3 regions of the Microcoleus sp. A003_D6 genome follow, and region 3 is predicted to be linked to each of the others. Evidence: riboswitches for the same ligand, from Rfam matches in the RefSeq annotation. Region 3 holds a riboswitch; each other region holds the start of a gene.
The links. A riboswitch is a leader RNA that binds a small molecule or an ion and turns the genes downstream of it on or off. The one in region 3 is predicted to bind cobalamin.
Positions count from the first base shown of each region.

Region 1: linked by a shared signal. The riboswitch ahead of metE (5-methyltetrahydropteroyltriglutamate--homocysteine S-methyltransferase) and the one ahead of QUB70_RS13475 (hypothetical protein) in region 3 are both predicted to bind cobalamin.
Region 2: linked by a shared signal. The riboswitch ahead of QUB70_RS28710 (DUF1636 domain-containing protein) and the one ahead of QUB70_RS13475 (hypothetical protein) in region 3 are both predicted to bind cobalamin.

Region 1 covers NZ_JAUBWA010000103.1:8,965-18,828, reverse strand. Annotated here, with positions in the region: gene QUB70_RS24115 (helix-turn-helix domain-containing protein) at 1-263, shown strand, start outside; gene QUB70_RS24110 (GAF domain-containing protein) at 355-849, opposite strand; cobalamin riboswitch at 1,514-1,660, shown strand; gene metE (5-methyltetrahydropteroyltriglutamate--homocysteine S-methyltransferase) at 2,074-4,320, shown strand; gene QUB70_RS24100 (hypothetical protein) at 4,304-4,735, shown strand; gene QUB70_RS24095 (hypothetical protein) at 4,819-5,280, shown strand; gene QUB70_RS24090 (methyltransferase domain-containing protein) at 5,422-6,258, shown strand; gene QUB70_RS24085 (hypothetical protein) at 6,547-6,762, shown strand; gene QUB70_RS24080 (Crp/Fnr family transcriptional regulator) at 6,913-7,512, shown strand; gene QUB70_RS24075 (hypothetical protein) at 7,934-9,376, shown strand.
Region 2 covers NZ_JAUBWA010000159.1:1,355-11,218, forward strand. Annotated here, with positions in the region: gene QUB70_RS28685 (PAS domain-containing sensor histidine kinase) at 44-2,185, opposite strand; gene QUB70_RS28690 (slr1659 superfamily regulator) at 2,336-2,680, opposite strand; gene cynS (cyanase) at 3,331-3,774, shown strand; gene clpX (ATP-dependent protease ATP-binding subunit ClpX) at 4,142-5,524, shown strand; gene QUB70_RS28705 (hypothetical protein) at 5,556-5,768, opposite strand; cobalamin riboswitch at 5,778-5,924, shown strand; gene QUB70_RS28710 (DUF1636 domain-containing protein) at 5,947-6,357, shown strand; gene cobW (cobalamin biosynthesis protein CobW) at 6,548-7,588, shown strand; gene QUB70_RS28720 (aspartyl protease) at 7,636-8,022, opposite strand; gene QUB70_RS28725 (hypothetical protein) at 8,019-8,342, opposite strand; partial or broken gene QUB70_RS28730 (CobW family GTP-binding protein) at 8,660-8,872, shown strand; gene QUB70_RS28735 (hypothetical protein) at 9,011-9,229, shown strand; gene QUB70_RS28740 (CADD family putative folate metabolism protein) at 9,354-9,864, shown strand, end outside.
Region 3 covers NZ_JAUBWA010000041.1:14,752-24,615, forward strand. Annotated here, with positions in the region: gene QUB70_RS13455 (Uma2 family endonuclease) at 1-572, shown strand, start outside; gene QUB70_RS13460 (metal ABC transporter permease) at 699-1,556, opposite strand; gene QUB70_RS13465 (metal ABC transporter ATP-binding protein) at 1,556-2,332, opposite strand; gene QUB70_RS13470 (metal ABC transporter substrate-binding protein) at 2,346-3,338, opposite strand; cobalamin riboswitch at 3,696-3,840, shown strand; gene QUB70_RS13475 (hypothetical protein) at 3,962-4,402, shown strand; gene QUB70_RS13480 (class I SAM-dependent methyltransferase) at 4,422-5,288, shown strand; gene QUB70_RS13485 (energy-coupling factor ABC transporter ATP-binding protein) at 5,404-6,249, shown strand; gene larC (nickel pincer cofactor biosynthesis protein LarC) at 6,501-7,928, opposite strand; gene QUB70_RS13495 (L-threonylcarbamoyladenylate synthase) at 8,133-8,798, shown strand; gene QUB70_RS13500 (DUF427 domain-containing protein) at 9,044-9,328, opposite strand; gene recQ (DNA helicase RecQ) at 9,426-9,864, shown strand, end outside.

The DNA of each region.
Region 1 (9,864 bases), on a different contig from region 3:
GTACCCTAGTAGAAGCTTACGAGAAGGCACACTTTCCGATCGAAATACCCGATCCCATTGCAGCCATTCAATACTACATGGAGGCTCGCGGATGGTCTGGTAGCGATTTGGAACAATGTATTGGCAGTCAAGTTAAAGTTTCTGAGATATTATCTCGCAAACGCTCCTTGACTCTGAAAATGATTCGGAAGCTGAATCAAGAGTTAGGAATTCCCGCTGAGATTCTCATCCAGCCCTATGAGTCGCTACCAACCTCCGCCTAACAATAGAAGACCATATTTTGGTTAGTTGGTAATTTTCCATTGCACAGACAATGCACTCCAACTGTCACAAATCGGGATTTTGGATGAAAGATTAACTATCTTGAATAGTCGGAGACATTGCCATATTTTGCGCTTGTTTCTGCATGAATTCAATGTCCGATTCAAACCAAGTGCGGGGCCCGCTGCACTGATGAGCAATTAACAGCCCCCACAGTCCTTTGTTCGTTAAAATTGGCACGGCTAAATTGGCGCGAACTTTCAGGCTGCGGAGAAACTCTCGGTGACATTCGTGAATAGGTTCTACTTCAATATCTGCAATTGCTCTGACTCTACCCGCTTCGTACAAAGCAGCATATTCGCCGTTAAAACACTCATCTGGCCCCGTTGAACCCAAGATTGAGAGTTCGATCGCACTTAACATCTCGCAGGTGACTTGACCCTGCCACTGCCTGTAGAAATAATACAGTACCGCGCGATCGCTCTGCAAAACTTCTCGAATCTCGTATAGGGATTTTTCTACTAATACATCACGCTTGAGACGATTTGTCAAGCTGTTAACAATTTGTTGCAGGCGATCGTCAGACATGGTATTAACTCCTTCAATTCCTAGTACACTCGCCCGATCTGAATTATTGTTTAACTTTGCAGCCTCACAAATCCTCCAATTTTTGCGGATCGGGATTCTCGTCCGCTCGAAAATAAGTGATTTTTGGCTTAACAGTTGTCGCGATGGCAGCAACATTATACTAATATTTTAACCGACACAGCAATTTTTTAGGAAAACTGGCGATTCCCTACGGAATAGCTTCGCTTCACGGCTTTTTTTGCAAATAACCACAGGCCCGACGGCTGTTCCACAAAGGAAGAACCACAAGTCCGATGGCTGTTCCACAAGGCACAGAAGAAAAGATCAAAGAAGAGAAGAGAAAGAATTTGTAATAGATGGGATAATGGCGCTGCTGATTTACGGTATGAAAGGCTAAATAGGCCAGTCATAGAAACCAGTATCGACAAAGCTTGGGGATTTTCAACTGATTTTTTTCATACCCTGATTAAGCAACGCCGGATATTTTATCTCCTGGTTTGATTTGGTTAAGGGTTCCTAATCTAACCAATAAAAATCCTGATGTTGTGTTAGTCAGCATTTTGGATTAGCCTTTTAGTTGACATTAAATGATTTTTAATTGAAAGGCTTGTTCGCAAGGCGATCGCCCTATCTGTCTGAGGGGTTGCAAATTTTCAGAAATGTGCTATTGTCAAAAGTAATCGGTTCTGGTGGAGATCAGCCACTAGAGGAAACGGGGAAAGTCCGGTGCGAACCCGGCGCTGTCCCGCAACTGTGATGAAGCGTACAATCGTTTCTTAGTCAGGATGCCCGCCGATTGTATCGTTTCATTTAACCCATCTGCGAGGTACGGATGTATTCAGCATTTTGTTTTCAATTCGATTCTGTTTCACCAGACGCTGCGCGATCGGCGATTATACTCCTTAACCCGCGAGAAACCTGTGGTGGAATTGGTTTCTAGGGCGACATCGCGAGTTTGAAAAGTTTAGCCCCAACAGCATTATCTAGTTTCAGATGCAAGAAATCTTGCTGGGCATTTGCCTGCTGTAATTTCTAGGATCTTTTATCGCTTTTTTGGAAGTTCAGATGGTTTCGCCTTTGGTGCGATCGCGAAGCGTCCCGTAGGGAATCGCCTTGCAATCTAATGGCATTGCTGTCGGAAATTCGGCATCGGATACCTCTTGGTTTCCGACTGAGTTTCTATGGACTGATGAATCAATTTACAACCCCAACTTAGGAGCAATTATGTCAATTTTAACGGCAACTATTGGATATCCCCGCATTGGTAAAAACCGTGAAGTTAAGAAAGCTTTGGAAGGTTTTTGGAGTGGCAAATTAGAAGCAGATACTTTACTGCAAACAGTGAAAACTGTAGCAATAGAAAATTGGAAAAGACAGCTACAAGTAGGCATCGATCGCATCGGTGTAGGCGATACCACACTCTACGATTGTGTGCTTGACTGGACAATTCGTTTAGGTCTAATTCCCAAACGCTTTCAGGGGTTATCAGGACTCGATCGATACTTTGCAATGGCACGGGGCAAAGAAGGAATTCCGGCCCTAGAGATGACCAAATGGTTTGATAGCAACTATCACTACCTCGTGCCTGAAATTCCCACCGAACTGCAACCAGCAGATTTCAGCGATTTTCTGGAGACCGTGCAGCGGGCAAAAGCGACGTTAGGGGATCGGGCAGTGCCGATCGTTCTTGGCCCCTGTACGCTACTGCGGTTGAGTCGGTTAGATGGCGCAATGGACGATTCTCTAGCGCAATTGCTGCCGCGCTACATCGAACTCTTGACGCAATTAAAAGCCCTTGGCGTTGCCGAAGTGCAGATACATGAACCTGCCTTAGTTCTGGGAGATGCAAACAATTTCAAAGCACACTATCAAACTGCTTATCAAGCCTTTGCTAAAGTCGATTTACCGCTGCATCTTGTCACTTACTTTGATGACTTGGGTGAAGCTTATTCTTGGGTGATGGCATTACCTGTTACCGCGATTAGTTTAGACTTCACTCGCGGACGCAATTTAGATTTACTCAAGCAATATGGATTTCCCCCAGATAAGCATCTGGGCGTTGGCATTGTGGATGCCCGCAACATCTGGCAAATCCGTCCAGAACAATTGCTGCCAGTGCTGCAAGACATTCAAAGAATTACGCCTAATATCGTCATTCAGCCGTCGGCATCATTGCAGTTTGTTCCCTACGATGCCAAACGGGAAACAAAGTTGCCAGAACCTCTCCGCAATGTGTTGAGTTTTGCAGAACAAAAACTGCAAGCGGTGAAGTTTTTGGCACGCAGTTTAGCAGGAGAAGAAACTGAGAGCGATCGCATCCAGATTACCGATGCCTGGACAAAATTCGAGCAATTTAGTCCAGCAAATCAAGCCGTGCAGTCACGCATGAAAAGCATTACGACAAATGACTTTCTACGGGAATTATCCTACGGTTTGCGGCTGTCAAAACAGATTTCTCTGCCCATTTTTCCCACCACAACGATCGGCTCATTTCCTCAAACATCAGAAGTGCGACAACTGCGAGTACGGTATAAAAAGGGTGAATTGAGTCAGCCAGAGTATGAAGCAGCGATCGATACTGAGATTGCCGACAGCATTAAACTCCAAGAAGAAATTGGGCTGGATGTGCTAGTGCATGGCGAATTTGAACGCACCGATATGGTGGAATACTTTGGACAACAGTTAGATGGATTTGCCTTCACGCAAAATGGCTGGGTGCAAAGCTATGGCAGTCGGTACGTGCGTCCGCCGATTATTTACGGTGATGTCTTTCGCACTGCCCCAATGACGGTACGCGAGTTTAAAGTAGCGCAATCATTGACGCAAAAACCAGTTAAAGGAATGCTAACAGCTCCCGTAACAATTTTAAATTGGTCATATCCGCGCACTGATATTTCTCGACAGGAACAAGCGTTTCAAATTGCACTGGCATTGCGCGATGAAGTGGCAGATTTAGAAGCAGCAGGAGCGAAGGTAATTCAAGTAGATGAACCCGCATTACGCGAAGGTTTACCTCTGAAGATAGAACGCTGGAGTGAATACCTGTCTTGGGCAGTAGATGCGTTTCGTTTGGCAACCGCAGTCGCTCATCCCCAGACTCAAATTCACACGCATATGTGCTACTGCGAATTTGGCGACATTATCAAAGACATTGAACGGTTAGATGCCGATGTGATTTCGATTGAAAATAGTCGCAGCAACAACCAAACGCTGCATGAAATCATCGCCGCAGGCTACACCTATCAAGTGGGTAACGGCGTTTATGACATCCACAGTCCAGTAGTGCCAACAACAGAACAAATTTTGCAGCAGTTGCGAACTGGAATTGCCAATTTACTTGTGCAGCAAATTTGGGTTAATCCCGATTGCGGCCTGAAAACACGGCGTTGGGAAGAAGTAATTCCGGCACTGAAAAATATGGTGGAAGCTGCCAAAACGCTGCGGGAGGAAGTAAATGCGACCGGAAAATAGCATCTGGCAGGGAAACTTTGGCTACTGGCAACATGGCTTCATTCATACAAATCTGCTGATGATTGGTTATACAGGATGGAAGGGATTTCAGTCTTTTGGACGGGGAGTTGTGGTTTGTGATGTGAATACTCAAGTTATTCATTCTACAATTACAAATTTTGAACCAATTCCGTTCGCAATCCAGTTTATCCCCTCGAATTTGATGGGGTTTTACTTGCGATCGCTATCCCTTGACTCATCGACTATTTCATCGGTTCAGGCAGCAGTTGCCACCTATAATACCGAGAAAGATATTCTGCTGGTGCTGAAAGTTAATCGTCAAATCGAGGTCAATTTATTAAGAAAAATGGCGATCGCACCTGCTGATTGTTACGAACAAGTCTGTAGACGCTGGGACGAATTCTCACCAAGCTAGAGTTCCTAAAACTTACCCTATTCTCCCAATGCCTAAACCAAATCTCTGTTATCAAATCCAGCTTTGGCAGTTGTTAGAAAAAGATGGACAGTGAAATGAACGGTTACGATTGGCAGCAAGACTTTATTGCTACTAATTTATTGGCGTTGGGTTACAACGCCTGGATAGGTTACTTAGGAGGTGAACGCGGAGCAGTAATTTGCAGTCTTAATTCTCCACTTTTAGGAGTCGCAGGTGAAACATTTAACTCCTATTTTGTTCCGCGTTCCCGTCTCGCCCCATTCCTAAATGCGTGGCTGGCTGCTCCTGATACGGTGATCCTTCAGCATCATCACATGAATGCTCATATCCTTCAAGAAGTGGATAATTATAATCCGTTTAAGGATATTATTCTCCTGTTGGAATGCGCCAATCAAGCTATCTTTTTGAATCTGAGAAATCTTCCGATTTCACCTCCAGATTGTTACCAAACTGTGTGCAAGCACTGGGAAGATTTTCAACTAGAAACGGATGCTGTTGTGAAGCGTACTGATATTTCGCGGTAAACTTTTTTGAAACTGCGATCGACGCTCTGAATAGAATTCTTCCGTCAACCCTTCCCATTCAAGTTAAAAATGATGAATACTCACTTTCAAAGAATGGGAAGAATCCCAACTGTTCAACATCCGTTAGAGGAAAAAGCAACAATGGCAAGACTTATTCAACATAAAAAAGAAGCCTTCTGGTTTTACCGTTTTGTGTCGATTGGCTACGATAATTTGATTAATCCGTTTTTCTGGACGATTCCAATGCGGGAAAAATCTCTGGAACTCGCGCAACTAGATCGCCCTGATTTACAAGTTCTAGATGCGGGAGCAGGAACGGGATTTACTACTTGTGGCATTGTCGAAAAAGTGAATGCTAATAATGTTAAAATGCTCGATCAAAGTCCGCATCAGTTAGCTAAAGCGAAACAAAAACTCGCAATTAATGATTGTGAGAAATTTCTCGGAGATGTGGAGAATTTACCCTTTGCTACCGATACATTCGATCGCTACATTTCTGCTGGCAGTATTGAGTATTGGCCCGATCCGCAACGGGCGATCGCTGAAGCTTATCGTGTGACTAAACCAGGCGGAATTGCGCTGATTATCGGCCCGCTGGAACGCAAGAATCCGATCGCCCGTTGGCTGTCTGATACGTGGATGCTGTTTCCCAGTGAAGACGCTTATATCAGTTGGTATGAGTTAGCAGGATTCACCCAAATTCGCAAAGTGTACGTTGCACCGGATTGGTATGCTGATGAGAATAGCCCCTACGCGATCGCGATCGCAGGTGTAAAACCATCCCCCGGAAAATCTCCTGCAATCTTATCAGATGCTATTGAACAAGCCGCAGAACCAATGACGCTAGAGCGTTTTTTACTCTTCTGGTTTCGGTTTGTTATCGGCTCTGCTACTGGTGCATTATTTATACCAATAGCAGCAGTGCGATCGCTAATAGCAAAGTTCAATCCTCCTCAACAAGATTCTCAATCCAAATAATCCGAAACTATAGGCGGGAAGGTTTAGGTGGTAAATATACTCCTTTTAAGCCTTGATGAAGGACGGGAGTACGGTTGGTGCTGATGAGCTTACCCCGGAGACTGGGCCGCCTGCGAGATCAAATTCGGTAGCATTGGAATTATTAATATTACCGAAATCAGGACACGGCAGTGCCGTTTCCCTACAATTCATCGGGTAGGGACACTCCAAGAGCCGTGTCCTCGGTTACTATCATGTCGAAGAGTGCAACCGGAATTGATATCATGCTCGATCGCGCGATCCGCGCTGATGCCAATATTTTGTTTTGCGGGCGATCGGGCGATCGCATTTGAGAATCAATTACAGGCAAGTTTTATCAATAACTTGGCAAGCACAATTGATTTTCAAGAGCCTCCTGCAACCGTGTCTGCAACTGCACGAAGGGCGATGGAGTCGGGAATGTGGGGCGCCTGGGCGATCGACGAGCAACTTGTACTGTCCACAACCCAGGCACAGATACCGTGAAGTTCCGAAACGTCTCTTACATCACGCGCAAAGGGTTTCAACCTTCTTGAGTCCCCAGTTGCAATTCTTTCAAGCTAGTTGACATATATTATCAATTAATTTAAACTGTACATTGTATCCACAGTAGCGGTGGCGCTCAACCTAAATCCTATGACTTTTTCAACCTACACTCCAGCCTTGTACCCTCATCTCAGACAGCAGACTTTCACCTGCCGTCAGTTGGTGCCCATGCCCTTTAACGGCTTACTGCGGATTGAACGGGGAGCCGTCCGAACCGTGACTTGGAGCGAACAGGGAACACCAATAACCCTCGGATATTGGGGAGTTGGAGACGTACTCGGTCACTCGCTCTCAGGCGTTCAACCTTATCAAATTGAGTGTAAAACTCATGTAGAACTTAGTTACATTCCTCAAAATTTGTGCGATCGATCCTTAGATGAAGTTTTCAGACACATTCAGCAAACTCAAGCATTTTTCTGCATTGTTCGCAGCGAATGTCTGCGGGATAGATTGTTGCAACTATTAGTTTGGTTGGGACAAAAATTTGGTCGCGAAGTGGCACAAGGATTGTTGATCGATTTGAGATTGACTCATCAGGAGCTTTCTGAGGCGATGGGAATTACGCGGATTACGGTGACGCGGCTGATGTGTCGTTTGGAGGAAGAGGGAATTATCGATCGCACTCGCCCTCAATACATTGTTTTAACTTCTCAACCCGCAAACAGATTTATCGGTGGGGTCAATTCTTGAATCTAAAATCCAAAATCGTCTGAGCGCCAGATTCTCCGATAATCATTACCGTAAAAAATCTACCGCTAATGTCTTCAGAAAATATTGCCTTTATGCCAGGGTGCTCTCACTATTCACTGGATTTATTGCTCACAGAAATCGGCGAATGTTAGAATTTTAGCCTATGTACGATTAATCGCATCATAAACTAGCCCCATTAACTATTTCTTGCTCCACTTCTCTGCGTTCTCTGTGGTTCAAAAAATATCAAGATGTTGATTTTTTGACCGTTCTGCAACATGACAAGCGAGGACACGGCAGTGCCGTTGCCTGACTGTGGGTAATATTAATTCCGATGCTACCGGATTTGATATCATGAGTTTGGGTTTTGTAAAAGAGGTAATATTTATGAAGTGCCCATTATAAATTACCAATACTCTCCGTGTTCTCTAAAACAGCAATTCTGAATTTTACGATCGCCCTTTTAATAGCCCTGGGCATTGAGTTGTTCAGCGGTAATACAAGTGTTGCTCAAAATGCCGCCGCAATTAAATTCTCTAGCACTGCTGCGGGTGTTAGCACTCGCTACATCGGTGCTGTCGAGGGCAGTATCAATTTTGACCTCAAAGATTTACAAGATTTGGGAATTAATACCTACCGCATTTACGGCGGGATGTCTCGATGGGAACCGGAAGACGATGACGGTAAATACGGTTGGCCGTCTATTGACGAAATTAAGAGAAATTCCAATATAATTAATTGGGCGCATTGGGATCGGATTATGACCGATCCGCCCCAAGGTAGCGATTATTGGTGGTCTGGAGAACCCGGCACAGTTTGGCAAGGCAATGCCAGGACTATTTTCAATACTCTCAAACAAGCAAATATTCGCCCGGTGGTGAGTATACGGAATGTTGATAGTAGCTGGAGTCCGAGTTGGGCGCTGCAACTGAATCCGCCGCGCACAGGAGAAGATTGGAACGAGTGGTGGGAACACGTTTTTGCTACGGTTTATTGGCTGAACGTACGCAATGACTACCGCGTTGATGATTGGGAAATTCACAACGAACCGGACAATCGGGAACAGGGTTGGGGAGGGACGAGGGCTGATTATTTTGAGTTGGTTAAGGTGGCCAAAGATGCGATCGACTTTGTTTACAAAACTTATTTGCCTTCGCGCACTTACCGCATCCACGGCCCAAAAACTGTAGGCGGCAGCAATTGGCCGGCTAGTGCTTTGTCGGAAATTCCTACTTATTTCGATACTGTCAATGTCCACAACTACGATGCAGATATTTCTAACTACACCCGCAAAGTGCGCGGCTGGATGAACGGTAGTGTCCGCGCCCCCTCCCAGCTTTGGGTGGGAGAATGGGGAAGTTACGAAATTAGCTACGGCGATTTATCTTTAGCTTTAAATTTGATTAAGAATTTGATTCGAGGTTCCCAGCCGGGGGATAATTATATTGACGGCAGTCACGTATTCTGTTTGTACGACTGGGGAAAGCGGGGACTGGCAGAAGGTTTGCTGGGGCCATCCGGCCAGCGGCGGGCGGGCTACTATGCTTTGCGGATGGGAATTAGGGCTTTGCAGGGCGGGAAAGCTACCTTTTTTCCTATCACTAATAGTTCGGATTTAATGGCAGTTGCAACTCTCGATGCTAGCAACAATGTTTATTTGCTGGCTGTCAACGACAAAGCAACATCTTACAGGGTTAATGCTGATATTTCGGCTCTGATCGAAGTCGGTAATGGCACGGTGCGGGAGTTCAGTTCTAGGACAATGGATGAGGTTGTTGGTAGCTTAACGCTGAAGGGTGGCAATGCGAGTTTTGCGGTGGCGGGGAACAGCGCTATTCTCATCAAGTTCGATCGCCAGAATTGAAGCTCAAATCCTCGCGGTCATAATTGGGATAAGATAGAATTAGTTATGCTCGGAATTATTTATTTTCTGCCCTCGAACCCTCGAACCCTCGAACCCTCGAACCCTCGAACCCCTAATTGCACAGTTGCAATACCTAAATCGTCATGTTGTGAGTCCCCTCCTGTCGCTGGTAAATTGGTAGCGTGTAGGTATCTTGCCTCCAACAGAATCCGAGCGAGAGTTCCGTTGAGGGCGAAAAAGTAGGGTGCAGTCTAGACAATCGCAGAAATTCTTGCTCGTAAACCCGCAGCAGTTACGCTAAGCGAGGAATTGCCGCCAAGCCAAAAGTCCGCCAAGATGGGAGATAGCATTGGTTCTGACTTTCAGAACCCGTCAATTGTCAGGATTTGGCAGGGAATTAATTTTAAATGCCAAGATGCTGGAAGTAGGCAGTAGGCGTGAGTGTAATCGTACAAAAACTTTGAGCGCACTTGGAAACCTCGCTGGCA
Region 2 (9,864 bases), on a different contig from region 3:
ACTAACAACTAATGACTAATAACTAACAACTAATGACTAACAACTAATGACTAATATCAACTTTTGCCTTTAATTGAACAGTAAAAGTAGAGCCAACACCCAACTGACTCTCAACAGTAATATCGCCGCCCATCATCTGACAAAACAAGCGGCTAATCGCCAATCCCAAACCGGTGCCGCCGTATTTGCGAGTAGTCGAAGCGTCCCCTTGCATAAAAGGTTGAAACAAACCCTCCTGCTGTTCTGCCGACATTCCAATCCCCGTATCAGATACCTGCAAATAAACCCAATCGCTGCCACCTGCTGGTTCGCGACTCGCGCCCAGCAGCACCGTTCCACCTTCGGTAAACTTCAGGGCATTCGAGAGCAAATTGAACAGAATTTGCCGGACTTTAGTCAAATCTGCATACATCACTCCCAAATTCACAGAGCAAGAAACTTGTAATTGATTGTGATTTTTTTCGACCAAAGGGTGCAAAGTTGCAACGACTTCTTCTATTAAATTTGCGAGGTCAAATTTTTCTAAGTAAAGCTCCATCCGACCGGCTTCTATCTTAGAAAGGTCGAGAATATCGTTAATTAAAGTCAGCAAGTGTTGACCGGCGTTATGAATTTTTTGGGTATCGGGGATGATGTTTTTGAGTCCCGATTCCAATGCTTCTTCTTCTAGCATTTCGCTGTAACCGATAATCGCGTTGAGCGGCGTCCGCAGCTCGTGGCTCATATTGGCTAAAAAAGTGCTTTTAGCTCGGGAAGCTGCTTCAGCTTTGTGTAAGGCTTCTTGCAAAGCTATTTCGGCTCTTTTGCGCTCGGCAATTTCGATGCGGAGCAGTTTATTGGCAGTGGTGAGTTGAGCGGTGCGCTGATCGACGGTCATTTCTAGCTGCGCTTTGGCTTTGGAGAGTGCTTCCTGAGCCCGCTGGCGTTCAAATCCTTCGATCGCCAGCGCTACCAAATTTGCCAAAGAATCGGCGAAGGTGCGCTCCTCCAGAGCCCACTGGCGGGGCGCGCCAATATGTTCGAGAGAGAGGATGCCCACGATCTGACCGCCGAGCCTAATTGCTACATTTAAGATGGATGAATTTGCCTTGCTGGCATTTGGCAGCACAGCAGAATGTTCCGCTAGCGAAGATGAGTGGGACAAATTTGTTTTTAGAGAGTTTTGAGTTTTTGGCGCCGGTTCTAAACCATTGTCCGATCGCAAGTTTTCCTCCGGTGCGTCGCCTTCGACATCTGAAATTGAAAATTTTAAATCGCTTGCCGATATGGACTCGCGGCTCAAATGATTCTCGTGGGTGCGATCGTACAAGTCGAGACAAACTAATTTGAGGTTGGGGATTTTAAACTTAGAACGATTGACCGACTCGTTTTCCTCTGGGGCGGCCGCCTCTGTATCGATTGCCTCTGTTTGGTTGTGGGCGATCGCTCTGTCGGTAAAATTTAGCTGGGGATCGATCGGGTAGCGAGTTCCAAATCTGAAATGGTTGTAAAGCCAGACGCTGACTTTTTCCACATCCAAAGTGCGGGCGGCAGCCTCGGTAATTTCGCGAATTCCCACATTCAGCGCACCGCTATTGATAGTCCTCTGCCGGCCTAGCTGCAACAAAGCCAGACTTTGGCGGCGGAGCCGCTTTTCGCTCTCTTGGAGGGTTTGTTCTGCTTCCTTGCGCTGGGTGAGGTCGTACAAGGCGCACAATGCTGTCTCTTGGCCGTTAAACAGCAGGGACTGAACGGAGATCATCGCCCAAAAGGGAGTACCGTCTGACTTTTTGCAGTGGAGTTCGTAGTTTTGGAGGTATCCGTCTTTAGCCAGTGCCTCAAGTACCTTTGGGCGATCGCCCGGGTTGAAGTAAAAGTCTGGGGTGATGCTGCCGATCAATTCTTCTAGGGGTATGTTCAGGAGAGAAGCCAATTGAGCGTTTGCATACAGAATTAAGCCGTCACAGAGGCGAGAAATCAATACCGGAACGGGAGTTGCCGAGGCGATCGCCCGAAACTGCTCTTCACTTGAACGCACTGCCAACTCAGCTTTGCCGAGCAAGAGAGCTTCCATCGCAGTCGAATGTTCGGTGGTAGTCTCCAGCACAATTTCTAGGTCAGTCTTTTCGCGCTTCAAGTTTTCAAGTTCGGCACTCAGCCGCTGAACGTGCAAAAGTAGCTGTTCTCTCGACGGTTCTTCCTGCATAGCAATTGACAATTGGTAATTTTTAGTCGGTTCTGAAGTTTTTTACTGTTTGCTGCCAACTTAACTATGACTTATTCGCATTAACTTCAGCCGATCTCATCCCGCTTCCCTGACGCGGGCTTGGGACTCACTTTTACCTTTTTCGATTTACTATTCCAATTCTAAGTGCAGGGAAGGCATCAACCGCTGCAAGTTTTTCAGCGATTTTCCCTGCCAGGGGATCTCTTTAGAGCCTTTCACGGCGATTTGAATATTCTTTCTCTGGCGCACTTTGATCACAAATTTGGAGACAATATTAATTCCCGAACTATTTAATAATTCTAGCTTTCGCAAGTCTAGAGTAATCGTGTTTGGTGAGGAGTCAACCACTTCGTTGAGCAGATCGACGATCGGCGCGTATTCTTCCATCTGGCTGAGCCGGAACGAGCCGCAGCAGGTGACTGTTTGGGTAGCGCGATCGTACTCGATGGTGTAATCTTTGGTCTTAATCTCCATACTTTTGTCAGTTGCCGGTTGTGAGCGGTAAAGGGGCTTTGGCTGCGGGAGCGAGGATTGAGCGTCAGGCTGGCACGATCTAAATTCGGCTGTTTGCCTGTGTTTGTGCAACTTGCACTACACATACAGCCAACTGTACCATTGCCCTAGGGCAGTTATGACTTATTTGGGGATTTATCTGGTGCAAGTTGTGGGTTTAAAACAGTAGCCTAAAAAGCAAGACAAGTCTTGCTTTTTCAGATTTTGACGAAAGCAAGCAATAATCGTTATAAACTGGAGAAACGCTTGATTAGTGCGGGAAGAATCAAGCTGACAGGGCGTGAAAACCACAGAAACACACACTCTTGCTCAAATTAATCATCAAAAAACCAAATATTTCAAGTCCTCTGTTAATTTTAGCAGTCTCTAACTGGGAATATCCGGCCAACCTGAGCAATCAGGAAGCTTTGAGCATCCGAGCTAGGCTAAACATAAACCGCTAAGTTTGACTTGCTGATTTCTTTTTGTTTTTAGAAGCGGTGGAGGAGACCAGCTTTTGCTGAAGTTCCTCCTCGATCGATTCGTTTTTTTTCTCGACTTGCTATTGACAAAATCCCCAAAATGTGAGATATATCTCATATCTTGCACCGCAGTGAGTTGGAGAATATTTAATGGCAATTTCAGAAATTACAGAAAAGCTTTTGGCTGCTAAAAAAGCTCAGGGAATTAGTTTTGCAGATTTAGAAAAACTTTTGGGTCGCGACGAAGTTTGGATTGCTGCGGTTATTTACCGCCAAGCTACCGCATCGGTCGATGAAGCCGAGAAAATTGGATTGGCTTTGGGATTGGATAGCGAGACGGTTGCGGTTCTCTGTGAACCTCCGTTAAAAGGTTCTTTGGAGCCTGCCGTTCCAGTTGACCCTCTGATTTATCGGTTCTATGAAATTATGCAGGTTTACGGGATGCCGCTCAAAGCAGTGATACACGAAAAATTTGGTGACGGGATTATGAGCGCGGTAGACTTTACTTTGGATGTCGAGAAAGAAGCAGACCCAAAAGGCGATCGAGTGAAAATAATTATGTCGGGGAAATTTTTGGCATACAAAAAATGGTAAGCCAGTGCGGCTTTACTTTCAAGTAAAAATTAAAAATGAAAAATTTGGTCTAATGACTAATGACTAATGACTAATGACTAAGGCCTCAAAAGTGTTAAGTTAGAAACAGAGATCGCGAAGCTTGACTCCGCCAAAAAACGGAGACAAGCCCCCGACTTAAGTCGTGCAGATCCCCAAATTTTAGACCCTAGTTCAGCTCCAAAATTCATCTGTGGAGTAAATCTAAAATCTAAAATCTAAAATCTAAAATCGACTGACTGGCTTGGGTGTCCGATCGGGAAACCTTTCTAGGGCAAGGCTAAGATCGATCGCGCGGCAACTTCCCCAGTCAAAGAAAGCAACCGCAACCGTAAAGTAAGAGGCAAATATGTCAAAATATGACTCCCATCTCAGATGCTCCTTTTGCGGCAAGTCGCAGGAGTACGTCCGCAAGTTAATAGCTGGGCCCGGCGTCTACATTTGCGATGAATGCGTGGAACTCTGCAATGAAATTTTAGAGGAGGAGTTCTTTGACTCCAGCAAAGCAATTGGTCAACAGATTCCCCAGTCAGAGGTGCGAGAGTCTCAGGGACAAGGAACGCGGCGGCCAGGTCGATCGAACAAATCGAAAATCGTATTAGCTCAAATTCCCAAACCCACAGACATTAAACACCATTTAGACAACCACGTCATCGGCCAGCATTCAGCAAAAAAAGTCCTTTCTGTAGCAGTTTACAACCACTACAAGCGCTTGAGCGCAGACCAAGCTAAAGACAGCGGCAAGTCTTCCCCTGACAGCGATGTAGAACTGCAAAAATCCAACATCATGCTAGTCGGCCCGACAGGTTGCGGCAAAACTTTGTTAGCCCAAAGTTTGGCGCAAATGCTCGAAGTCCCGTTTGCGGTAGCCGATGCGACGACGCTGACAGAAGCTGGATATGTCGGCGACGATGTAGAAAATATCTTGCTGCGACTTTTGCAAATGTCGGATTTTGATGTCGAATCGGCGCAGCGCGGGATTATTTATATTGATGAAATTGACAAGATTGCTCGCAAAAGCGAAAACACTTCGATCACCAGGGATGTATCGGGAGAAGGAGTGCAGCAAGCGCTGCTAAAAATGTTGGAAGGAACGGTGGTTAACGTGCCCCCGCAAGGCGGCCGCAAACATCCTTACCAAGATTTTATTCAAGTTGACACTAGCAAGATTCTATTTATTTGCGGCGGTGCTTTTGTCGGTTTGGAAAAAATAGTTGAACAGCGTTTGGGTAAAAAATCTTTGGGCTTTATTCAGCCAGCAGAAAGCGACAGCAACTCGACTTTGCCGGCGAAAGACAAGCGGGCTGCTGATATTTTGCAGCAGGTACAGCCCGACGATTTAGTGAAGTTTGGTTTGATTCCTGAGTTTGTGGGGCGGATACCTGTGGTGACGGTGATTTCGCCGCTGGATGAAGCAGCTTTGATGCAGATATTGACTGAACCCCGGAATGCGCTGGTGAAGCAGTATCAAAAGCTGTTGAACATGGACAGCGTGGAGTTGGAATTTGAGCCGGATGCGCTGCGGGCGATCGCCCAGGAAGCCTATCGACGCAAAACCGGCGCGAGAGCTCTTCGCAGCATTTTAGAGGAGTTAATGCTGGATGTGATGTACGAGTTGCCTTCTCGCAAGGATGTGGCTCACTGTATGATTACTAAGGAAATGGTGGAGAAGCGATCGACTGCCGAATTGCTGTGGCATCCCGCTTGGCACAAACAGCACGAAACAGCTTAATTTATAGTTTGTAGGGTGTGTGCAGCGCACCCTACAAACTACTAAACCAGCGCCCCGATTTATCCCTGGGATCGCTTTCTCCAATCTGAAATCTAAATTCGATTGGTGGCAAGTGCGGTACGATCTGAGATGTTGCACCATTGTCAGCAACAGGCTTTCCGGCCTGTTTCACAAAAGATAAATTTTCTCGCTTCACAGGCCCGAAAGCCTGTTCAGAAAAGGCTAATTGAGAATGGTGCAACATAATGAGGTATGATGTGAATTCGCGATCGGTTCTAGCGGGGAGCAGCCGCCAGAGGAAACGGGGAAAGTTCGGTGCAAGTCCGGCGCTGTCCCGCAACTGTAATGAAACCCTTGTGGTTTCTCAAGTCAGAATGCCCGCCGATATCTAACTCACTTTTGAACGCATCTGCGAGGTACGGATGATGGATGGAATTAATGCGGCTGTACGCACAAAGCACAGTCTGTTTGTTTGCACTGCTTGCGCGAGTGTTTGGAAAGACGGCAAGCGCGAAGGCAAAAGCGGCGGCCAACAATTTATGGAAGATTTATCGAAACTCGCTAAAGATTGGGAGTTTTCTGATAAATTTGAGATTCAAGAAGTTGAGTGCATGAGTGCTTGCAGTCACTCTTGTGCGGTGTCTTTTGCTGCTGTGGGAAAGTACACTTATTTGTTTGGTGATTTACCTGTAAATGAGCCGGAAAGCGTCGAGGCTGTACTGGAATGCGCGGGTCAATACTATGCTAAACCGGACGGTTTGTTGCCTTGGTCTGAGCGTCCTCAAGCTCTGAAAAAAGGCATTTTGGCTAAGATTCCGCCGCTGGGGAATTAGAGATAAGATGAGGCGATAAATTTTCGCTTTTACTCAAAGTCTAGATCCCCCTAAATCCCCCTTAAGAAGGGGGACTTTGAGTATTTCGAGTTTCTTCCTGTTTAAAACAGACTTTGAACCCTCTTGTCCCCCCTTCTTAAGGGGGGTTAGGGGGGATCTGAACCATAATTCTCAACCTGACAATAATTTAATGCACAAGATTCCTGTTACAGTTATCACTGGTTTTCTCGGTAGCGGCAAAACTACCTTAATTCGTCACTTATTGCAAAACAATCAAGGCCGCCGCATTGCTGTTCTGGTTAATGAATTTGGCGAAATTGGTATCGACGGAGAACTGCTGCGCGATTGCCAAGTTTGCGACGACGATGATGATGATGATAAAAATGTCACTAGCAATATTGTAGAACTCACAAATGGTTGTCTTTGCTGCACTGTTCAAGAGGAATTTTTGCCGACTATGCAAGAATTGTTGAAGCGCCGAGAACAAATTGATTGTATCTTGATTGAGACTTCGGGCCTGGCACTTCCTAAACCTTTGATTCAAGCTTTTCGCTGGCCGGAAATTCGCACGGGCGCTACTGTGGACGGTGTGGTTGCTGTTGTCGATTGCGAAGCTATTGCTAGCGGTTCTTTTGTGGGCGATATTGATGCTTTGATGGCACAGCGGCAGGCTGATTCTAGTTTGGATCACGAAACTCCGATCGAGGAATTGTTTGAAGACCAGTTGGGCTGTGCTGATATGGTACTTTTAACGAAGGTCGATCGCGTGGATGCGGAAACTCAACAGAAAGTTCAAACCTGGTTGCAGCAAGAGTTGCGCCCTAGTGTGAAAATTGTTCCGTCTAAGAGTGGCGAAATTAACCCTGATGTGCTGTTGGGATTTAATGCGGCGGTTGAGGATGATTTGGAGTCGCGCCCCAGTCACCACGACACGGAGGAGGAACACGAGCACGATGATGATATTAACTCGACTTTCTTTATTGCCGATCGCGAATTTGAACCTGAAGCTTTGGTGAAAAAACTGCAATCCTTGATGCAGCAGGAGGAAATCTATCGGATTAAAGGGTTTGTGGCTGTTCCCAAGAAACCGATGAGGATGGTGTTGCAAGGCGTGGGTTCGCGGATCGAACATTTTTACGATCGCCCTTGGCAACCTTCGGAGATCCGGCAAACCAAATTAGTGTTTATCGGTCGGGAACTCGACTCTGCTAAAATACAGTCATTCTTGTAGTTGAATCCGGGCGATCGCTTTTGTCATCAAGGGCGATCGATCTTCAGTCATTCTGCACTCGATACTGTTTCTAGCGTCAAAATGCCGATCGGTTTATTAACAACTAGCTGCATCCTGTCTAACCATTGGGAACCGATTAAAATCTCCGGGAGATCCTCTCCAACATGGACGGGAACGATCAACTCTTGACCGTCAATAATTACTCGACCTTCATAGAGGTCAAATAAAGCATCTCCCCGCGCTGTAGCTAGCTTGAATTTAGACTGAACTAACGGCCAATCCAAAGCCTCCATATCTTGAAAATTAATTGCCAGATAGCCTGCGGTAAAACCTGTATCTAGCATTACTTCCACTGGAAAAATCTCGCCATTAGATGCAATCAATTCAATCTCAAAAAACAATTCTCCGTTTTCCCCAAACCAACCTGATATCATATTCTGCCACAGGTTCCTGTTTCATTGAGGCGAAAGGTTGCTAGCATCACATTTTTATCGCCGTACTGTTCCTTAATTTTTTGAACAATACCTAAAAGTGTAGGGTCAAGCAAATACTCTTCGCTGTCCGGTTCGATCGCAATAAACCAATTGTAATACTCATCGATCAGTTCCGGGCGAATTCGCTCAAATATTGCTTGACCGCGTAAACGGAGTTTAGTTTTTTCTGCTTTGCGCCTTGCTAATTCTTCCGGTGGTGTAATCCGTTCGGGAGAAATTCTACCACGCAGCGCTTTTCGCTTTTCTGATAGTTGAGTCATGGTGTTTATTAGATTAAATGTATAGATTGATTTATGATAGCCCAACAACTATTATTTTTTCTATTTTTGGTAAAATCCGCCCTTAAAGTCCCCAATGAACAATTTATTAATATTTTGTAATATTAGACCTCTTGCAAAAATAACTAGGACGGGCAAGATGCCCATCCCACAATTTTTTTTTCTTGTGGAATGGGCATCTTGCCCGTTCCAGAATTTGATTAAAAGGATTTTTGCAAGAGGTCTATTCTTGCTACTAGCAGCAGGTCTGGTGTAGAATAGCGATAATGGTTATCATTGTACAAAAATCGAGGTCAAGTATGGTGACTGCTGGGGCGATCGAATCAGTTCCTGTTACCGTTCTCACAGGCTATCTGGGTGCAGGCAAAACTACGCTACTGAACCGCATTTTAACACAGGAACACGGCAAAAAAGTTGCAGTCATTGTCAACGAATTTGGCGAAGCAGGCATCGACAACCAACTGATAATTGATGCCGACGAAGAAATTTTTGAGATGAACAACGGCTGCATTTTCAGTTAGGAATGAGAATTAAATAACTTACACTCTTGAAAGTGGGGAGTAGGGGTTGGGCGGGACGCCCGCCCTTTTTGGACGGGCGGGACGCCCATCCCACAATAACAATTAAAATTGTAAGTTATTTAATTCGCGATCCTTACCACATTTTTATTAGCTTCCGCAGCCGCAGCCGGTCAAGTTTGTTTGCGGTACGAAGCAGAACAATTGCTGCAAATTCTAGAAGGTGCAGAGGGCGGTTTTTCCTGTCTCGCATGGCATCCCGACGGTCGGTTTCTCGCGGCAGGCGGTAGTGGCGGCGAATTGCTGGTTTGGTCGAAATCTATGCGCGGCAAAGGGTTCGGGCGGCGCTAAGCTGGCATGACGGGCGATCGCGCCAGTTTGACCAAAACATAAAAATTGAAAACTTGATCTTTACAAAATCCTAGATTACTATAACATTCTAGCTAGGTACTATCCTCAAAGGCGATCGACAATTATGACCCAACAGCAATTTCTCGAACAACTCAACACCATTCTCGACCAAAACCACCTGCTGAAACACCCGTTCTACCAAATGTGGAACGAAGGTAAACTCGACCTCGCAATGCTGCAAGAGTACGCCCAAGAATACTACCTGCAAGTCCACAACTTCCCCACCTACGTCAGCGCTACGCACGCCGCCTGTGACGACATCAAAATTCGTCAAATGCTGCTCGAAAACCTGATAGAAGAAGAGAGAGGCGCTGCAAATCACCCCGAACTGTGGCTGCGCTTTGCCGAAGGTTTGGGTGTAGACAGAAACGCAGTTCTCGATCGCGAACACTTAGAAAAAACCACCGAATCCGTCCGCATTCTCAAAGACTTAGCGCGCAGCGAATCTCCCGCCAAAGGTTTGGCCGCCCTTTACGCTTACGAAGCGCAAATCCCCGAAGTTTCTACAACCAAAATAGCTGGTTTGAAGGAATTTTACGGCATTGATTCAGAAGCGGCTTTGTCTTTCTTTAAAG
Region 3 (9,864 bases):
CGCAAGTTGAAACCAAAACCTACACGGCTGAGGAATATCTAGAAGCTGAAGTTAATTCTCAGGAGCGGCATGAATTTATCAATGGGGAGATTATTCTGATGGCTGGCGGCACACCGAATCACAATGAAATCACCAGCATCTTAAACGCTATTTTGAGGGTGAGCCTTAAGGGTAAACCTTACAGTATTTTTGCATCAGATCAGCGGCTTTGGGTTCCTCAGCTTAATAATTATACTTACCCAGATGTGATGGTGGTAGCGAAACCAGTCGAGTTGCAATCGGGACGGACGGATACAATTACCAATCCTCTGCTGATTGCTGAGGTGCTGTCTAAAGGTACTAGAGCTTACGATCGCGATGACAAGTTTGCGGCTTATCGTAGTATTCCGAGTTTTCAGGAATATTTGTTAATCGATCAATATCGGTTGCGGGTGGAGCAATACTCGAAAACTGATGCGAATAAGTGGATTTTTTCAGAATATGGTGTTATTGGCGATCGGCTGATGTTAAGCTCTATTTCTGTGGAGGTTTCACTGGCAGATTTATATGAAAATATTGAATTTACTGAATAGTCATATCATGTCCGGTCAATTGACCGCAATTTCTGTAGGGGCGGGTTTTACAAACAATCATTGCCTCAAACTAATAAGCTCATAAACCCGCCCTGCCATACATTTATGATGCTAGAGGACACGATCTTATTCAGCGATCGCCCCTGAATTCCTTCCCCTAACTAATAACCCGTGTTTCGGGGCAAAAATCATCGCCAACACAAACAGCAGCGTTTGCAGCACCACAATACATCCGCCAGTCGAACCATCAATGTGATAGCTGATATAAGTTCCCATGACGCTAGAAAATACGCCCGAAGCCATCGCAATTAGCATCATGCGGTCAAAGTTATCGCTCAATAAATATGCAGTTGCTCCCGGAGTTACCAACATTGCTACTACTAAAATAATGCCGACCGTCTGAAGTCCCGCAACTGCTGTGAGGGATAGCAGGGACAGCAGAACGTAATAAAGAAAGGTGATATTTAAACCGATCGATCGCGCGTGAGTTGAGTCAAAACAAAACAGGATCAAATCTTTGCGTAAAATTGCCAGCGTTACCAGAGTGATGACACTAATAATTACCGTTTGAAGAATGTCTGCATCCGAAATACCTAAGACATTGCCAAACAAAATATGCGTTAAATCGATCGAGCTTTTGACTTTAGAAACTAACACTAAACCTAACGCAAAAAATCCAGTAAACACTAAGCCGATTACCGTATCTTCTTTAACGCGAGTTTTCGCTTTGATGAAGCCGATCGCAATTACCGAACCCACCCCAAACACAAACGCACCCACCGCCAAAGGAATATTTAACACGTAAGCAATCACAACTCCCGGCATCACCGCATGGGAAACCGCATCGCCCATCAAAGCCCATCCTTTCAAAGTCATGTAGCAGGAAAGCGCAGAACAAACAATCCCTACTAAGGCGCTGACTAAAATTGCCTTCACCATGAATTCATGCTGCAACGGTGCCGCAAACCACTGAATTAAATCCATTACTGTTCCTCCCGATCGACTTGAGTTAACCGACTTTTGGCCGACGAAAAATCTCCAACAGAACCGCCAAAGGTGCGAGAAAGATTTTCCTCTGTAAACACTTCTGAGGTATTTCCATAGGCCAGAATACTGCGGTTAATTAATACTACTTGGTCGCAAAATGTGGTAATGGACGCTAAATCATGGGTTGAAACGAGAATTGTATGTCCTGCTTGACGCAGTTCTATTAACAGGTTAACCATCATTTTCTCAGTTTTGATATCGACTCCGGCAAACGGTTCATCTAATAATAAAACCGTTCCCTGTTGCGCCAATGCCCGCGCAAAAAAGGTGCGTTTTTTTTGTCCCCCCGATAACTCTCCGATTTGCCGATCGCGCATATGCCACATTTCCACCCGTTCCAAACTTTCTCGCACGGCTTGTCGATCGGTCGATCGGGGAATTCGCAACAGATTCATGTACCCGTAGCGTCCCATCATCACCACATCATAAACGTTCACCGGGAAATTCCAGTCTACCTCTTCCGACTGAGGTACATAGGCAACCAGATTGCTTTTTTGCACTTTGCGAATCGGCAACCCATTAATCAAAACTCGTCCGGTGTTTGGCTTCACAAACCCCATAATAGCCTTGAATAATGTCGATTTTCCCGCGCCATTCATCCCCACCAATCCACAAATTGTCCCCGGTTGGAGTTGCAGCGAGGCGCTGTGCAAGGCTACTTTGCCGTGATAAGCAACCGTCACATTCTCAATATCAATGCCGATTTCATTCATGTTCTTTTCTCCTTTACTTGCTTTGTAGTCCTTTTATCAGAGTATTGACGTTGTATTCAAGTAACTTAAGATAGGTTGATGCCGGCCCGTCGGAGGGAGATAGGGAATCGACATAAAACACCCCGGCAAATTTTGCGCCTGTTTCCTTTGCTACCTGAATCTGTGCCTCATTGCTGACGGTACTCTCACAGAATACAGCCGGAATTTGGTTTGCCTTCACCGTATTAATCACCCGTTCAACTTGTTTTGGTGTGGCTTGCTGTTCGGCATTGACCGACCAAATGTAAACTTCCTTTAAGCCGTAATCGCGGGCAATGTAGGAAAAGGCACCTTCACAACTTACTATGTAGCGTTTGTCCGGGGGAATGGCAGAGATAGCTTGTTTGAGTTTTGCATCGATCGCCCTAATTTGCTGGCTGTATTTTGCCGCATTCGCATCATAGTTTGAAGCATTAGCCTGGTCGAGATTTCCTAATGCCTTGCGAATATTTTCGACGTAAATCAAAGCATTTTGCGGCGACATCCAAGCATGGGGATTCGGCTTGCCTTGATAGGCATCTTCCGCAATATCGATCGGTTGAACTCCTTCACTTAGGGTAATGTGAGAAACTTTGGGAAGGCTGTTGTAAAATCGGGTTGCCCAGCGCTCTAAGTTCAAGCCGTTTTCCAAAATCAAATTAGCATCTTTCCCGCGTTTTAGGTCGCTGGGCGTAACTTCATAGCCGTGAATTTCCGCACCCGGTTTGGTAATAGATTCGACGATCGCCCGATCGCCCGCAACGTTCTGAGCCATGTCTGCCAGCACCGTGAACGTGGTGAGAATGACTTTTTTGTCTTGGGGTGTCACATTCCCGGCGATCGGGCTAGGAGTTCCGTTTTGCTCGGTCTCAGACCCAGCCGTCTGAGCGCTGCATCCGCTGAGCCAAATTCCTAGTAATAGCCCGAATATACCAATTTGATAGGGTTTCCATGCCGTCGAGTCACTGGGCCGATCGGTCTCACTCATTGTTGTTTTTTATAATTCTTTCATTGTTTTAATTTACCATAAAACCAGAAATAATGAAAACATTATGAAAAAGGGGAGAAATTGGCGATCGGACTAGCAGAATAGACATAGAAGTGAAAAGCCAGTCAAGGACAGGCATCCTACCTGCCCCACTTTTGAATGCGATAAACTTAAGCAGATAGCTTACTTAGAAGCGTGTAGTTGTTGGAGTATTAAAATTGGTTGCGGCAAAAGATTGCGAAAGGATGATTCAATCGCTGCAACGGTCAGTCTGTACGTGAAACAGCAAACGCTGTATGAAGCCTTGATACTAAATCCGGTTCTATTTTTTTTTGTCAAATATCCAAAATAGTGGTAATATCCAGTATATCGATCGGCTCTGATGGAGAACAGCCATCAGACGTAAGGGGGAAAGTTCGGTGCGAATCCGGCGCTGTCCCGCAACTGTAAGGAGATTCTTGCTTCTCTGAGTCAGGATGCCCGCCGATTTGTTTACAATCATGTTTTTCATCTGCGAGGTATGGATGATGGTGAGTTCAGTATTTTTACCAATAATCTGCTGTTGTGTTCCGTTTGCCGATCGTAGACAATAACGAAATTTTAGGCAGCGGGAAACAAAAAAAATGCGAATCGAAGATACTGTTTGGCAGGGTAGTTTTGGCTACTGGCAAAACTTGTTTATTCACCAGAATATTTTGCCGATCGGACATATTGCTTGGAATGGCTTTTTGCATCAAGGACGAGGCTTGGTTGCTTGCAAAATAAATACTCTCATTAACGGCTCAGTGAATTGGAGTGTAGATACTATAAAGTACGACCTGCTATTTATTTCCCAATTGTACGCAACTGCTTATTTGCAACAACTAAAAGTAGAGGAAAATACTGTTTCAAATCTGCTGCAAATCATTGCTAGCTACGAACCCAAGGAAGCAATTATATTTTTGTCGATCGCCAACGGTCAGATTGATATCAATTTGTTGCAAAACTTGGCAATTTCTCCTGTTGAGTGCTATGAACAGGTATGCAAGCGCTGGGAAGAATTTCAACTCTGCCCGAAATCCTAAAACTTACTAAATTTTCCGAATGTCGCAGCCAAAATCAATCGAAATTTCCAAAGTAACTCGCTACCAAAATGCAGCACTTAATTACTATTTGGGCTTGACAGATTCGCCCTACCTTCACTACGGCTATTGGGAAACCCTACCGGTGCCCGCTGATGAACTAACACTCGCGCGGCTGCGCGTCGCTCAGCAAGCTTATACTGTAAAACTGTTGGATGCGATCCCCAAAGGCACTCATACGATACTAGATGTGGGCTGCGGGATTGGCGGAAATGCGGCTTATTTGCTCGATCGAGGTTTTGCAGTCGAAGGGCTCGCACCCGATCCGTTCCAACAACAGCGATTTCTTAAGTGTACGCGCGATCGGACAATCTTCCACCTCACCAGGTTTGAAGACTTCAAAGCAACCCATTTCTACGATCTGATTCTCTTTAGCGAAAGTAGCCAGTATATGTCGGCTGTTGATATTGCTTCTGGTGCCGCCAAAATCCTCAATCCTGGTGGCTACGTGCTGCTTGCCGATATGCTGCGTTCTGATGCTAATTATCAAGAGGGAATGTTCTCTAATTGTCATGTTGTTACTGAACTTCATACAGCATTAAATCAGGCTGGATTCACTTTAGTCAAAACTGAAGATATTTCGGCCCATATTTTGCCGACAATCGATTTGTATGTCGATACTTTCCGCAGGTATGGACTGAATACGATGATCTATGTTGCAGATTTAATTGCGATCGCAGTTCCGCCAGTCCATAAATTCCTGCGCTGGATATTTCGTCGCTGGTTCAAGAAGCTGGTGGTTGAAGGATTGGAGGCTGGCAAACTTTTTGAGCAGCATTTGTGTTATGAAATTCAACTTTGGCAGTTGTCAAAAACCAATAAAAACTGACACAAATACAATGGAAATTGGTAATCGGTAATCGGTAATTGGAGGCACGGCCTCCGGGTATTTATTCCCAGGCAGAGCCTGGGAATAAGGCTATAAAAAATAAAAAATAACGAATATGTCTGAATGGATTCTCGAATTCGATCGCACTTCCTACTCATATCCCTGCGGTTCGCGAGTGGCAATTCAGGGTTTAAACCTCAAAGTCCCCGCCGGGAAACGCTGCGGGCTAATCGGTCAAAACGGCTGCGGCAAAACTACCTTTTTTTTGTTAGCAAATGGCTTATATCAACCGCAACATGGCTTCATTCGCTGGCAAGGTGAACCATTCCGCTACGATCGCAAATCGTTGATGCAACTGCGCCAACAAATCGGACTCGTCTTTCAAAATCCCGAACATCAATTAGTAGCTTCCACGGTAGAAGAAGATATCTCCTACGGATTGTACAATTTGGGTTTGGCAGAATCCGAAGTTGCTAGAATGGTGCAAGAGGCGATCGAGCAATTCGATCTAAGCGAACTCGCCTGCGAACCAATTCACAATCTCAGTTTGGGGCAAAAAAAGCGGGTGTCGATCGCCGATATCATGGTTCTCAAGCCCAAACTGCTGCTGCTAGATGAACCTACCGCCTATCTCGACCCGCGTCACACCCGACAACTGATCGGTTTACTCGAACAAATTCACGCCACTGGAACCACCATCCTTTTAGCAAGTCACGACCTCGATTTCATCTACCGCTGGGCTGATTGGGTGTTTGTAATGGATCGGGGAAAATTGATTTTAGAAGGAACACCGGAAAGTGTTTTTGCTCAGCGGGAGACTTTGGAACAATTGCAGCTTGGCGTACCGCTGGCGATCGAGCTTATGGAGCAAATAAGGGCAATGTTTCCCACAGACGATCGCTCAAAAATGCCCGCTTTCGAGGAATTGCAACAACAAATTTTACAAAGCCGCAGACTTTAGTTATTTGTTATTTGTTATGTCTTATTTATTATTTATTATTTGTTATTTGGTGAATTAAACTCTTGTGGAACAGGCATCTTGCCTGTTCCTAAAAATCGTGCAAGATGTAAGTTCCTATTATTTACCAGAAAGAATTGGTTTAAAGCCCAAAGCCCGATCGGGAAAAATTAAAAGAAGACTATTCATTACTCCAATCCTCTTCATTCCAGGTAGAGGTCGCTATCTGGCGGTCAACTGTCAACTGTCAACTGTCAACTGTCAACTGAATAACTTAGGTCGTACCAACTTTGCAGCGCCAAGCGGTGAACTTCGCGCCAACTAATATTTTTAAGTCTGGCAATTTCCGCGCAATCTTCGTATTCCGGCTGCACGTTAACAATTGTTTGTCCAGACTTCGCAACTTTTATCTTGACTTCGCCGTATTCTGTTTGAACTGTCTGGATTTCTCGGTGCAGAATAGTTCTCTGTTGAGTCGATCGCCTAATTCCCAGAGTAGTAGTTTCCCGAAAGATAACTGCTTCGCAATCATCCTGAAATTCGGGATGACAAATCGCAGTTAACAAAACCCCCAACCGCGACTTTTTCATCACAATTGGCGCAGTAAAAACATCCAGAGCTCCGGCCGCAAACAAAGCATCAAAAACATAGCCGATCGCCTGCGGACTCAAATCATCAATTTGCGTTTCCAAAACCGCAATAGTTTCTATAGAATTGGGCATTGGGAATTGGGCATTGGGCATCGGGAATGGAGAATTAGTAGCCGTCTTTCTCCCACTCTCCCACTCTCCCCCTCTCCCCCTCTCCCCCTCTTCCTTCTCCCCAATCCAGAGGCGCAAAATATTAGGAATTGCCAGATTGCGAGAACCTGCACCCAAACCGATCGCCTGAATTTGCATCGCTGGCGGCGGGCCGAAAGCAGAGGCGAGAGTACAGGCGATCGCAGTTCCCGTAGGAGTGCACAATTCGCGATCGATCCCGTTGCTGTAAACCGGCACTCGGTGCGTTTCCCACAACCGCATCACCGCCGGCGTCGGCACCGCTAACTTACCGTGTGCCGCCTTCACCGTACCGCCACCAGTCGGCATTGCCGAAAAGTAAAACTCATCAATATCCAACCAATCCAAACCCAAACAAGTACCGACAATATCAATAATTGCATCCGTCGCCCCCACCTCGTGAAAGTGAACCTCGCTTGCGGGGATACCGTGTACGGCAGCCTCTGCATCTGCTAATTTGCGAAATACCGCCAAACTCCACGCTTCCACGCGCGGAGGCAATTTTGCAGAGACAATGATCTGCTCAATTTCTGGCAAATGGCGGTGATGAGTGTGGCTAATTTCGGCATCTGCTTCGCCGTGACTGTGAGAATGTTCTTCACCGTGATGGTGGTGGTGGCGGGCGTCAAAAGTCGGGGATTCCGTTTCCGAGGGATCGAGTGTGGAATCAGCGGGATTTTCGGGTTTTAACGACAAATCCGCAGCTAAATCGACATGAAATTTAGTTGCTTGTTGAGTATTCCGGTGGACTAATTCCGTCCGCAACTGGTACTCTGTCGAAATGCCGAGCAAATTGAGTTTTTCGATCAGGTAATCTAAAGGAACGCCGGCGTGGACGAGAGCCCCAAGGCACATATCGCCAGCAATGCCGGTGGGACAGTCAAAATAAGCTATTTTATTCATTATTAACAATTAATTTTTAGCATTGATTGTTTCATCTTACGCCTTGCACCATTGTCAATAAGTCTTGGACTGGCGGGCAGGATGCCCACCCCACAAGAAAATTTACTCTTTGTGGAACAGGCATCTTGCCTGTTCTTGACAATGCTGCAAGATATCGGTTTCACTCGATATTTCGATCGCCCACTTAGCCTGCAATATCTTAACATGGCAACTATTTACCAAGTGCATCCAGTTGCACCCCAAAAAGACAGGATCGAAAAAATTAAAAAAGCTCTGAAAGATGGGGCCGTGATGCTTTATCCGACAGATACAGTTTACGCGATCGGCTGCGATCTCAACTCCAAATCTGCCGTAGAACGAGTCAGGCAGATCAAGCAACTATCCAATGATAAGCCTTTAACGTTCCTGTGTTCTTCTTTGTCAAATATCGCAGAGTATGCTGCCGTCAGCGATGAAGCGTACCGAATTATCAAACGATTAATACCTGGGCCTTACACGTTTCTGCTACCAGCTACAAAGTTAGTGCCGCGGTTGGTAATGAACCCAAAACGCAAAACCACGGGAATTCGCGTTCCCGATCGCCCGCTTTGCTTTACACTTGTGGAAGCTTTGGGAAATCCGATTATTTCAACATCCGCTCATATCACGACAGACGATGAAGGTGCAGCATCCGTGCCGGCAGCAAAAGCAGAAAGCTTTGGCAAAGCCGAACTATTTGACTGTTTTTCAAAGTTAGTAGATGTCATTGTTGATGACGGTTCCGATCCGGGTTATCAAGTTTCTACCATTCTCGATTTGACAGAAAGCGAACCGATTGTTGTTCGCCGCGGTTTGGGTTCGGAAGCTGTCGCCGTTTGGGAAAAAGATTAAAATTGCAGCGTCAACTTAAGAAGACTGGGCGGTTGAAACCGCGCCTATACAAACAAAACCCTAGAAGAGCGGGTTGAAGAACTGCCTGTTAAAATTACGGTATTATCTTCAGTCCGCGGAGGCGGACTTCGTTTGTGTAGACGCGGTTTCAACCGCCGAGTCTTATCTTCTTCGTTTGTGTAGACGCGGTTTCAACCGCCGTCTTATTTTGTCCAAATCGCGGCTGACAAACTTGCGAGTAAAACTTAAGCCTCTACCTTAACTCCTTTCCAAAAAGCAATATATCCTGCAATATTTTTAGCAGCATCTTTCGGAGTAGGATAGTACCAAGCAGCATCTTTATTAACTTGTCCGCCGACTTCGACACTGTAGTAACTAGCGACACCTTTCCAACCGCAAGTAGTGTGAGTGCTGCTATCCTTGAAAAACTCGCGTTTGATGGCATCCGGGGGGAAGTAATAGTTGTTTTCTACGACTTCGCATTTGTCGCTTTCGGCCAGGACGGCACCATTCCAAATTGCTTTCGGCATCAGTTTCTCTGCTTAAATTGAGATTCTCAATTATTGTAACTGTATTTGTGCTCAAAAGGCATAGAATAGTTGAGAAGCCAACAACCAACTACTGCAAATGTCACGGTCGAATCCGCCAATATCTTCTGTGCCGCTGTCCCTCGAACAAGCTCTTAAACATTTTTTTGGCTATGACTCTTTCCGCCCGGGGCAGCAGGAAATTGTCGAAGCTGCTTTACAAAAACGGGATATGATGATTGTCATGCCGACTGGCGGTGGCAAGTCTTTGTGTTTTCAATTACCAGCTTTGTTGAAACCGGGATTGACTGTGGTTGTTTCGCCGTTAATTGCTCTGATGCAAGACCAGGTGGAAGCTTTGCAGGATAATGGAATTGGGGCGACTTTTCTCAACAGCACTTTGAGCGGGATGGAAGCGCGATCGCGCGAAACAGCGATTCTCGAAGGTAAGATTAAATTGCTCTACGTTGCACCCGAACGCTTGCTCGGCGAGAGATTTTTACCGTTTTTAGATATAGTAGCAAATAAGTTAGGAATTT